2 regions of the Caproiciproducens lactatisolvens genome follow, and region 1 is predicted to be linked to the other one. Evidence: predicted binding sites of a transcription regulator. Region 1 holds the regulator's gene; the other holds the start of a gene.
The links. Region 1 encodes NrdR, which represses ribonucleotide reductase genes. Its sites were predicted from a motif close to CACNANATNTNGTG; they were not measured.
Positions count from the first base shown of each region.

Region 1 (5,346 bases):
GCCGGTACTCGTTCGGTTTCACGGCGGCGGGCTCCGCCGTTTCCGCGGCCTTTGCGCGGCTTTTTTCAAGATAGCTGTCGTAGCCGCCGATAAATTCCTGCGCGCCGTCCTTGTCAAGGAAATAGACCCGGTCGGCGATTTTATTGATCAGGTAGCGGTCGTGGGACACGATGAGCAGGGTGCCCTCGTAGCTCTGCAGCGCCGCCTCCAGCGCTTCGAGAGAGTCGATGTCCAGATGGTTGGTAGGCTCGTCCAGCAAAAGGAAGTTATCCATGGAAAGCATCAGGCGGAGCAAAAGGACGCGCGCCCGCTCTCCGCCGCTTAAAGCTTCCACAGCTTTGAACACGTCGTCGCCCTTGAATAAAAAGACGGCCAGCGCGTTTCGGATATCGGTCTGGGTCATTTTCGGGTAGGAATCCCAGATTTCGTCGATCACGGTTTTTTCCGGATGCAGGCCCGCCTGAATCTGGTCGTAATAGCCGACGTCGATTCCCGCGCCGAAACGGAATTCGCCGCCGGAGGGGGTGTTGATCCCCAGAAGCATCTTTAAAAGGGAGGTCTTTCCGCAGCCGTTCGGCCCGATCAGAAAAACTCTTTCGCCCCGGTGGATTTCAAGATTCACATTCTGAAACAGCAGCTTGCCGTCGAACTGCAGGGCAAGGTTTTCGGTGCTCAGGACATCGTTGCCGCCCCGCTGGCGGATGCCGAAGTCGAAATGGATGCCGTCCGGTTTTTCATCCGGCTTTTCCAGCGTTTTTTCCAGCCGTTCGATCACCTTCATTTTGCTTTCCGCGGTCCGGATGCTCCGTTCCTTGTTCCATTGCCGCTGCTGCGCCACGATTCCCTCAATGCGCTTGATTTCCTTCCGGGTATTGTCGTACTTGCGCTGCGCCGCCAGATTATTTTCGTCTTTCTGGGCAAGATAGGTGCTGTAGTTGCCCTTGTACGGGGTCAGACGGCCGTTTTCCAGCTCAAAGGTGCGGTTGGTCACCCTGTCCAGAAAATACCGGTCGTGGGAGATGACCACGAAGGAGCCGTTGTAGGAACGCAGGAAATCTTCCAGCCATTCCACGGAGGAGATATCCAGATGATTGGTCGGCTCGTCCAGCAGCAGCAGGTTGGCGCCGCACAGCAGCATCTTCGCCAGCTGCAGCTTCGCCTTCTGCCCGCCGCTCAGCACGGCGATCGGCAGCCCCATCTGTTCGTCGTCGAAACCGAGTCCCAGCAGCGCGGAGCGCGCCCTGCTTTTACAGGTCAGTCCGCCCTGCGCGACAAAGCGGTCGTTCATCACAGTTTGTTTTTCTATCAGCCGGTCAATTTCCTTCGGCTTCGCCTGCAGCTGCAGATTGATGCTTTCCAGTTCCTTTTCCATTTCCAGAAGCCCGGAAAATACGGTCAGCACCTCGCTGTAGGCGCTTCTTTCCAGATCGCGGCAGACATGCTGTTCCATATACCCCAGAACGGTCGAATTCGCCTTGAAAATATCGCCGCCGTCCGGCTGCGTTTCGCCGGTCAGCAGCTTGAGCAGGGTGGTTTTGCCCGAGCCGTTGATTCCCACAAGCCCTATGCGGTCGTTTTCCTGTATCTCAAAAGAGACGCCGCTGAAAATCATATCGGCGCCGAAGGATTTATTCAAATTGCTTGCGCTCAGCAAACCCATAGCCGTAAAAACCCCTTATATGTAAAGTGCGGAGCGTTCGGGCCCCGCTCCCATATTATAATGAAATAGCGCGGTTAAATCAAGTTCTTCAAAGATGCTTCTTCAATTCGTCGATGTTTTTCTGCTCATTGATGATATAATCTTCCGCCAGCTTCTTTACCTCGGTGTCGGCGCCGTCGAGCCGGTCCAGATTTTTTGTGACGCCCTTGATCCCCGCGGCGGTGCCGTTCATCATCAGCTTGGCTATGTGAGACGGAGTCTGGTCCACCATCGTGTTGATCCGGATGGACCCGCGCAGCATCGCTTTCTGCATCGTCTTTTCCGCCCCCGGCATCCTGCCGTCGGCGTGAAGCATCCGCTTTGCCTTCGCGCCCATATCCTGATAGCGCAGAGCCTGATCCTCTATTTCGGTGCGCAGCCGCGGGTTTTGGACCTTGGGAATGATCAGCTGAGTCGCTTCCAGCCCCATTTTTGTCGCCTGATAGATTTCTTCCAGCAAAGTTGCGTTTTCGTTTATCATAATTTCTTCTCCCGTTTTATTTGTAAAATCAAGGAATTTGTTTTTACCGGCAATCATAGAATATCCAGCCGTGCTTTGATTAATCTGGACATTTTTCTTCCATCGGGATATAATCTTAAAAAGGGGTGATACTATGCGTTCCGGCATCTCAACGGCCTGCCTTTATCCCATGGAACTGGAGCAGGCTCTTCCGGCGTTAATCGCGCTTGACTTCCACCTTTTTGAGGTGTTTATCAATACAATCAGCGAACTAAGACCGAAATATATCAAAGAATTAAAAAGAATGGCGGATGACAGCGGCAGTATTGTAAAGTCCGTTCATCCGTTCACCTCCGGCTTTGAAAGTTTCCTTCTTTTTTCGGATTACCAGCGCCGTTCCGACGACGGTTTGGAGTTCTATAAATGGTACTTTCACGCCGCGAACCTTCTGGGCGCAGAAATTCTGGTGCTTCACGGTCAGCGCAACGACAAACGCAGCAGGATCACCGAGCAGGAGTATTTTGAGCATTACGCGCGGCTCTATGCGCTGGGGAAAACATTCGGCGTCACGGTGGCGCAGGAAAATGTCAATCTGTTCCGCAGCAACGAGCCCGGGTTTATCTTGAGAATGCGGGAATATCTGCACGAAGACTGTGCGTTTGTGCTGGATGTCAAGCAGGCGGTGCGCGGAGGGGAAGATCCCTTCCAAGTATGTGCGGCGATGGGGGAAAGGCTGGTCCACGTCCACATCAACGACAACAAACCGGGGGAGGACTGCCTTTTGCCCGGCAGCGGAACCATGGATTTCGGCGCGCTGAAACAGCTGATGCAGAAATCCGGCTATAACGGGGACCTGATTATCGAGGTCTACCGGCGCAATTTTGGCGAACTGAACGAATTGACAGGCGCAAAAAAAGTCGTAGATGGTTTGATTTACTAATATTTTGTTTCATAAACGCTTGCTAACGGCTGAAAAAATATGTTATAATTATACAAATAGTTTTATAGAGGTGATTTTACAATGCGGTGCCCGTATTGCGGCCATGAAGAGTCAAAAGTCATTGATTCCCGCCCGACCGACGAAGGCGAAAGAATCCGGCGGCGCAGGGAATGCCTGAAATGTGCCAAGCGTTTCACAACCTATGAGGTAATCGAAACGGTACCCATTGTTGTGATCAAAAAAGATAAATCGCGTGAAACCTTCGACCGCAACAAGCTGTTGAACGGCCTTTTGCGCGCGTGCGAAAAGCGGCCCGTGTCCATCGACACGCTGGAGCGCATTGTGGACGAAATCGAAAACATGCTCCAGAATTCGCTTGACCGCGAAGTACCCTCCAGCCTGATCGGCAAGTACGCTATGGAAAAGCTGAAGGATGTGGACGAGGTGGCTTATGTCCGTTTTGCCTCGGTTTACCGTCAGTTCAAGGATATCAATACCTTTATGGAAGAATTGAACAGGATGATTAAGAACAGGTCCTGAAAAATCTGATAAAAACGTGGAAAGCGGCAGGTGTAACTGAATTGACCCCAAAAAGTTAGACAAATATTTTAATTAGGCAGCCGAGAGGGCTTGTTGTCTGTGAAGAGCAGGCGGCAGGCCCCTTAGCTTTGCCTTGGAGCGGCGGTAGTTATAATAGTCAATATAATCGACGAGTTCAGTTTTAAAATGCTCCATGGACTCAAAAGTCTGTAAATATAGCAGTTCGCTCTTGAGCAGACCGAAAAAGTTCTCAATCACGGCATTGTCCAGGCAGTTGCCTTTTCGGCTCATACTCTGCCGGACGCCTTTCTTTTTGAGCATACGTTGGTATTGCTTGTGCTGGTATTGCCAGCCCTGGTCGGAATGCAGGATCAGGTTTGTCCCGTCTGGAATTCTTGCAAAAGCCTTGTCCAGCATTTCTGTCACCATGGAGAGCGCTGGTTTGTCCGAGATTGAGTAACCTACAACATCACGGCTACACAGGTCAAGAATTGGTGACAAATAGAGCTTCTGCCCAAACAGACTAAATTCTGTGACATCGGTCACCCACTTCTGGTTTGGCTTTTCCGCCTCGAAGTTTCGTTCCAGCAGATTTGACGCAACCTTGCCAACCGCGCCCTTGTAAGAGTGGTACTTCTTCATCCGTACACGGCAGACAAGGCCAAGCTGCTTCATCAGCCGCTGCACCGTCTTGTGGTTTAGTGGGAAACCGCGGCGGCGCAGCTCTGCGGTAATACGCCGGTAGCCATAGCGCCCTTTGTTCTCGTGGTAAATTGCGGCAATGCCCTCTTTGGCGTTGCCGTATTTATCTGCCTTTGCCAGCCGTTTCTCATGGTAGTAGTAAGTCGAGCGCGCAAGCTGAGCCACTTCCAACAGAATTTCCAATGAATAACTTTGCCTCAGTCCTCGAATCACCAGCGTTTTTTGCGCGCTTTTCGCTCGTCTTCCAAAACCAAGGCTTGCAAGTTTTTTAGGTACGCCACCTCTGCACGCAGTCGCTGATTCTCTGCGATCAGATCTTCTTCCATCTGCTTGTCCAGTTTTGGTGGTCGGCCTTTCTGGGTTCCGCTGGCGGCACTGGCTCGGCCTCGACGCTCGACATACAACCCTGCCGGTCCCTCTTCAAGATAAATTCGTTCCCATTTCTTGATTCGTTCTGCTCCGCCAATTTCAAATATGCGCATTGCTTCACGATAGCTTAATCCGTCCTTTCGGACTGTTTCTACTACCAGCTGCTTAAATTTACCAGTATACTTCTTGAGTGGTATTCCTTTGGGCATAAAAACTGCACCCCTTCCGTTAGTTTCAGTATATCATACTGTCTAACTTTTGGGGTGCAGTTCAAACCTGCCGCTCTTTTCTTAAAAGATATTTTCAAGGGTGGGAAACTGAGATTCGTTCAAATACATGATCTGTGTGATGCCGCGGTCACAGTCCGCCCCGAATTGGTCTGTTCCCCCAAAATAGCAGAGCATGGGCAGCCCGGAAAGCGTCTGGTCAACGGCTTCCAGCGGCGCGTGCGGCATGAAGGTACACAGCACTTCATGATAGCCGTGCCAGTCGTCCGCGGCCTTTTGACTCAGCTTCTGTGCTTCTTTAAGATCGCCCTTTAGCGCCGCCTGTCGGGCGCTTTCGAGGGTTTGGGTCATCTGTTCGCTGACTTTTTTGGTTTTGACCGTTCCATAGGTACAAACCGTTATGAGCAGA
Region 1 covers NZ_CP195750.1:1,817,634-1,822,979, reverse strand. The annotation lists gene abc-f (ribosomal protection-like ABC-F family protein) at 1-1,660, opposite strand, end outside; gene ACRQV7_RS09000 (hypothetical protein) at 1,749-2,180, opposite strand; gene ACRQV7_RS08995 (sugar phosphate isomerase/epimerase family protein) at 2,314-3,099, shown strand; gene nrdR (transcriptional regulator NrdR) at 3,181-3,639, shown strand; gene ACRQV7_RS08985 (IS3 family transposase) at 3,712-4,524, opposite strand; gene ACRQV7_RS08980 (helix-turn-helix domain-containing protein) at 4,551-4,919, opposite strand; gene ACRQV7_RS08975 (DUF4363 family protein) at 5,001-5,346, opposite strand, start outside.

Region 2 (5,346 bases), 1.4 Mb from region 1:
AAGATCAACCGGAATATATATAATTATGGTAACACATGGAAATCAAATTGACAAGGAAAATTTGATACAGGAAAACCTATATTTTTACAAAAAAGAAGCATCCTCCGTCAGGAGGACGCTTCTTTTTCGACTTCATCCAGCACGATCGCGCCGGTTTCTCTCGTTCGGTTCATATCGATGACGCGCTGGTTCCGGCTCCCCCGGAACACAAGGGTCAGGTCCTTCTGCTCCTGCAGGAACGGCCCGTCGATCAGCACGTCGGTTTCCCGCAGCAGCGCGTCGGTGCCCGGGTCGTGCCGCGCGCAAAGCTGCTCATAGGTATAGCCCGTAAAGACGGTCAGATCCAGCTTTCTTGCGTGAATCCGCCCGGCCAGCTCCGCCAGCGGCTTCGGCTGGGAAAAAGGCTCCCCTCCGCTGAAGGTCACGCCCTTCAGGAGCGGGTTTTCACAGATTTCGGCGAACAGGTCGTCAATGTCCGCCCATCTTCCGCCGTTAAAATCGTGGGACTGCGGGTTGTGGCAGCCGGGGCAGCGGTGGGGGCAGCCCTGTGCAAACACCACATAGCGGAAGCCCCTTCCGTCCACGATCGACTCCGGCTCGATCCCGCAGATTTTCAGCTTAGAGCCCATGCTTCACTCTGTCCCTTTCCTCCGCGCGCTTCGCGTTGTTCCACCGGTCGGTGGTGCCGACCAGATACCCGGTGATCCGGCGGATCCGCTCAAATTTGGGGCCGCCGTCGTTTTCGGTGCGGTGGCATTTGGGGCATTCGTTGTCGATAATCCCGTTGAAGCCGCAGACCGGGTCGCGGTCGACCGGGTGGTTCACCGAACCGTAGCCGATGCCGTGTTCCTTCATGCAGCGGATCACCGCTTCAAAGGCGTCGGTATTTTTGCAGGTGTCGCCGTCCAGCTCCACATAGCTGATGTGGCCCGCGTTGGTCAGCGCGTGGTAAGGCGCTTCCAGCTCGATTTTCCGAAACGCCCTGATCGGGAAATAGACGGGCACATGGAAGGAGTTCGTGTAGTATTCGCGGTCGGTAACGCCCGGAATTTTGCCGTATTTCTTCTGGTCAATGCGCACGAAGCGGCCGGAAAGCCCTTCCGCCGGAGTGGCAAGCAGGGTGAAGTTCAGGCCGGTTTTCGCCGATTCGTCGTCCATCCGCTTTCTCATATAGGAAACGATTTCAAGGCCGAGCTTCTGGCTTTCCGCGCTTTCCCCGTGATGCTTGCCGGTCAGCGCTTTCAGCGTTTCGGCAAGGCCGATAAAGCCCATGCTCAGGGTGCCGTGCTTCAGGACCTCCTCCACACTGTCCTGCGGGTCGAGCTTTTCGGAGTCGATCCAGACGCCCTGCCCCATGAGGAACGGATAGTTGTATACCTTTTTGGAGCACTGGATTTTGAAGCGGTGCATCAGCTGGCGGATGACGAGGTCCATCCGTTTGTCCAGCGTATCATAGAAAGCCCTGAGGTCGCCCTTCGCCTCGATCGCGATGCGGGGAAGGTTCAGCGAGGTAAAGCTCAGGTTTCCGCGTCCGCAGGTGACTTCCTTCGTCCTGTCGTGAACGTTGCCCATGACGCGGGTGCGGCAGCCCATATAGGCCACTTCCGTGTTATAGTCGCCTTCTTTATAATACTGCAGGTTGAACGGCGCGTCGATAAAGCTGAAATTCGGGAACAGGCGCTTTGCGCTTACCTTGCAGGCCAGCTTGAACAGGTCGTAGTTGGGGTCGCCCTCGTTGTAGTTAACGCCCTCTTTTACCTTGAAAATCTGTACGGGGAAAATCGGCGTTTCGCCGTCGCCCAGCCCGGCGGAGGTGGCGTTCAGCAGGTTGCGGACGACCATGCGCGCTTCCGGCGAGGTGTCGGTGCCGTAGTTGATGGAAGAGAACGGGACCTGCGCGCCCGCGCGGGAATTCATGGTGTTCAGGTTGTGAATCAGCGCCTCCATCGCCTGGTAGGTCGCCGACTCGGTGTTGCCGGTGCCGGTCTTTACGGCGTACCGGTGCGCGCGCGCGGCTTCCTCTTCGGAGATTTCTTCAAAGCCGTTTTTCTTCTGGTGCTCCGGAAGGTAGGCTTTCAAAGCCTCGCCGTACCGGCCGGCGGCGGAAAGCGTAATGTCCGTGCCCAAATCCGCCCGGACGGCTTTGACCAGCGCGTCGGCGTCTGCTTCCTTCATGCCGTTCGCAACCTGGAAAAACTGGGAAAGCGCTTTGAAATAAGCCTTCCGGAAGGTTTTGGCGACGCCCGGCGCCAGGGAATAATCGAAATTCGGAATGGACTGCCCGCCGTGCATCTCGTTCTGGTTGGCCTGAATCGCAATACAGGCCAGCGCGGCGTAGGAGCGGATGTCGTTCGGCTCGCGCAGCGCGCCGTGGCCGGTGCAGAAGCCGCCCTTGAACAGCTTGATCAGATCGATCTGGCAGCAGGTTTCCGTCAGCATATAGAAGTCCTCGTCGTGGATATGGATGTCGCCGTCAATGTGCGCGGCGGCAATATCCTTCGGAAGGACGTAGTTGTTGATAAAATATTTGGAACCTTCGGAGCCGTATTTCAGCATGGTCCCCATGGCGGTGTCCGCGTCGATGTTCGCGTTTTCGCGCTTGATATCGGCGTCCTTCGCGTCGCGGAAGGTCAGCTCCTTGTAGATATCCATCAGGTCGCCCTCGGCCTGGCGGATTTTGGCGTGCTCCGCGCGGTAGAGGATGTAAGCCTTCGCGGTTTTGGCGTAGTCCGCGGCGATCAGGGTTTCCTCCACCGTATCCTGTACCTGCTCGACGGTGGGGACGCTGTCGCCCTGAAAAGATTTGACCACCTTGCCCGTCAGCCGGTCAAGGACGGGCGCGCCCATCTCTTCCTCCGCGACCGCCTGATTGGCTTTATAAATCGCATTGCGAATTTTTTCTTTATCGAACGCCACGACCACACCGTTGCGCTTCTGTATTTTGACAGCCATTTCGAAACATTCCTTTCAAAGCAAATCAAAGCAAAAATTCCGTAATTTGCCCTTTTTTTCAGTGGATACTTTGAATTTTACCGCAATATTGTGTGCTTGTCAACAATATATTGTGTTAAATTTTTAATTATTGGAATTATTACACTATATGTACCATTTTGATACAAATGTAGAAAAAAGTCGGAATCAGGCGCAAAAAGCCCCCCTTCCGGGGGGGCCAAAAAGTGACGGTAAAGTCGATTCTTCTCCTCTTTTGGCTCCCTCTTTGAGGGAGCTGGCAGGCGCAGCCTGACGGAAGGAGTTTTCACTCCCTCCGGCGTGCCAAGCACGCCACCTCCCTCACGGAGGGAGGCTTTCGTTGGCTTGCCCCCCTTCCGGGGGGCGGTATTTTTGCAAAGGGAACTGCCGTTACCGCAGAATCGCGTCGATCTCGCGGATCTCCTCTTCCGAGAAATCCAGATTGTTCAGCGCGCCAATATTTTCTTCCAGCTGGGAAACGCGGCTGGCGCCGATCAGCACGCTGGTCATCACCGGCTGGCGCAGCACCCACGAAAGGGCGAACTGCGCGGTGGTCTGGCCCCGGCGCGCCGCCAGCTTGCCGAATGCCACGACCTTTTCAATGGTTTCGGGCGTAATGCGGTCCTTGTTCAAAAAGGCGGAAGCCCCCGCAGCGCGGGAATCCTGCGGGATGCCGTTGTTGTATTTTCCGGTCAGAAGGCCCTGAGCCAGCGGGCTGAACGCGGTCGCGCCCATGCCGCAGCCGGAAAGCGCCTCAAACAGCCCGTCCCGCTCCACCTTTCTGTCCAGCAGGCTGTAGCGCGACTGGCAGATCAGGCAGGGAACGCCCATCTCCTTTAAGAGGGAAGCGGCTTCCTTTGCCTTATCGGGGCTGTAGTTGGAAATCCCGGCGTAAAGCGCCTTGCCGCTCTTAACCGCGTGCGCGAGCGCGCCCATGCTTTCTTCGAGCGGGGTCTCCGGGTCCATGCGGTGATGATAGAAAATATCCACATAGTCAAGCCCCATCCGTTTCAGGCTCTGGTCAAGGCTTGCGAGCAGGTACTTGCGGGAGCCGAAATCGCCGTACGGGCCGGGCCACATGGTATAGCCCGCTTTGGTGGTGATGACCATTTCGTCGCGGTAGGGGTGCATGTCCTCCTTCATCAGGCGGCCGAAGGTCTCCTCCGCGCTGCCCGCCGGGGGACCGTAGTTGTTGGCGAGGTCAAAAACGGTAATACCAAGGTCAAACGCGCGGCGGGTGACCGCGCGGGCGGTTTCGTACTGGTCGTAGGTGCCGAAATTGTGCCAGTAGCCGAGCGAAACGGCACTCAGCTTCAGGCCGCTTTTGCCGCAGCGGCGGTACTGCATCTGCGTATAGCGCGTTTCCTCCGCGATGTAAGGGGGAACCAGGGTGTATCGCTCCATCTTATTTCTCTCCTTTGATTTGTTTTGAGGCCCAGGCGCACAGAAGCTCCACCGCGGGAATCAGGTCGCCTCCGGCGGGGGTGATCCGGTATTCCACCTTCGGCGGAATCTGCTGGAACTGCTGGCGTATAATCAGCCCGGAGGCCGTCAGCTCGCGTAGGCTCTGGCTGAGCATCATGTCGGTGATCGGGGGAATCTGCTGCTTGATTTCGCCGTAGCGAAGGCTTGTGCCGCCGCGCAGCGCCCACAGAATCCGGAGCTTCCATTTGCCGCCCACCGCGGTCAGCGCATACGAAAGAGGGTCCTCGGAAGATTCCTCCGCCGCGCCTTCCCGAATTTTTTCCGCGGACTCCTGCTTTGACTCCGGGCGCTTTGCGCGCTTCTTTTTCTTTTCCTTGTCTTTTTTCATGTCCTGCCTCCGACGCTTCGGATCATCGGCACAGCCGCAATTTTACCACGCGGGTTCCAGACGCCCGATTTTCAAGACTGCCCCACTCAATAATATTGAGTATATCATGAATAATAAGCATATCATAGCACCGTCAAAGCGGATTGTAAACAAAAATGTGTTACCGGGTTCCCGCCTCCATCTGAATGGGTACGAAAAGGGAAGCGGCGGCGCGCAGCAGAACGACGCACCCGACGGAAAGCACCGGGTTCGCGGAAAAAAACATTGCCATGCACGCCGCACCTCCGGTCAGGAACAGCAGCGCACAGGCTTTGCCTTCCCCCATCCGGCCGACCAGCCGGTGGGAACGCGCGGCGAAGAGCCCGGCGACAATCACGGGAATATACAGCAGGCCCATGGTTTCCGGGCGGATTCCTCCGCGCTGGTATTGGAGCTGGTTAAGGAAAACCGTAATCGTCTGGCTGCACTCCGCAAACAGCGCCGCCGCCAGTAAAAACCATAAAAAAGTTTTCTGGTTTTTCAGGGTGGCGAACATCCCGAAAACCTGTTTGCGGAAATTTTTG
Region 2 covers NZ_CP195750.1:25,054-30,399, forward strand. The annotation lists gene nrdG (anaerobic ribonucleoside-triphosphate reductase activating protein) at 108-629, opposite strand; gene ACRQV7_RS00140 (anaerobic ribonucleoside triphosphate reductase) at 619-2,952, opposite strand; gene mgrA (L-glyceraldehyde 3-phosphate reductase) at 3,361-4,374, opposite strand; gene ACRQV7_RS00150 (winged helix-turn-helix transcriptional regulator) at 4,376-4,783, opposite strand; gene ACRQV7_RS00155 (MFS transporter) at 4,944-5,346, opposite strand, start outside.
Region 2: a site for NrdR is predicted at 3,054-3,067, ahead of ACRQV7_RS00140 (anaerobic ribonucleoside triphosphate reductase). Genes of this name have one in related genera too.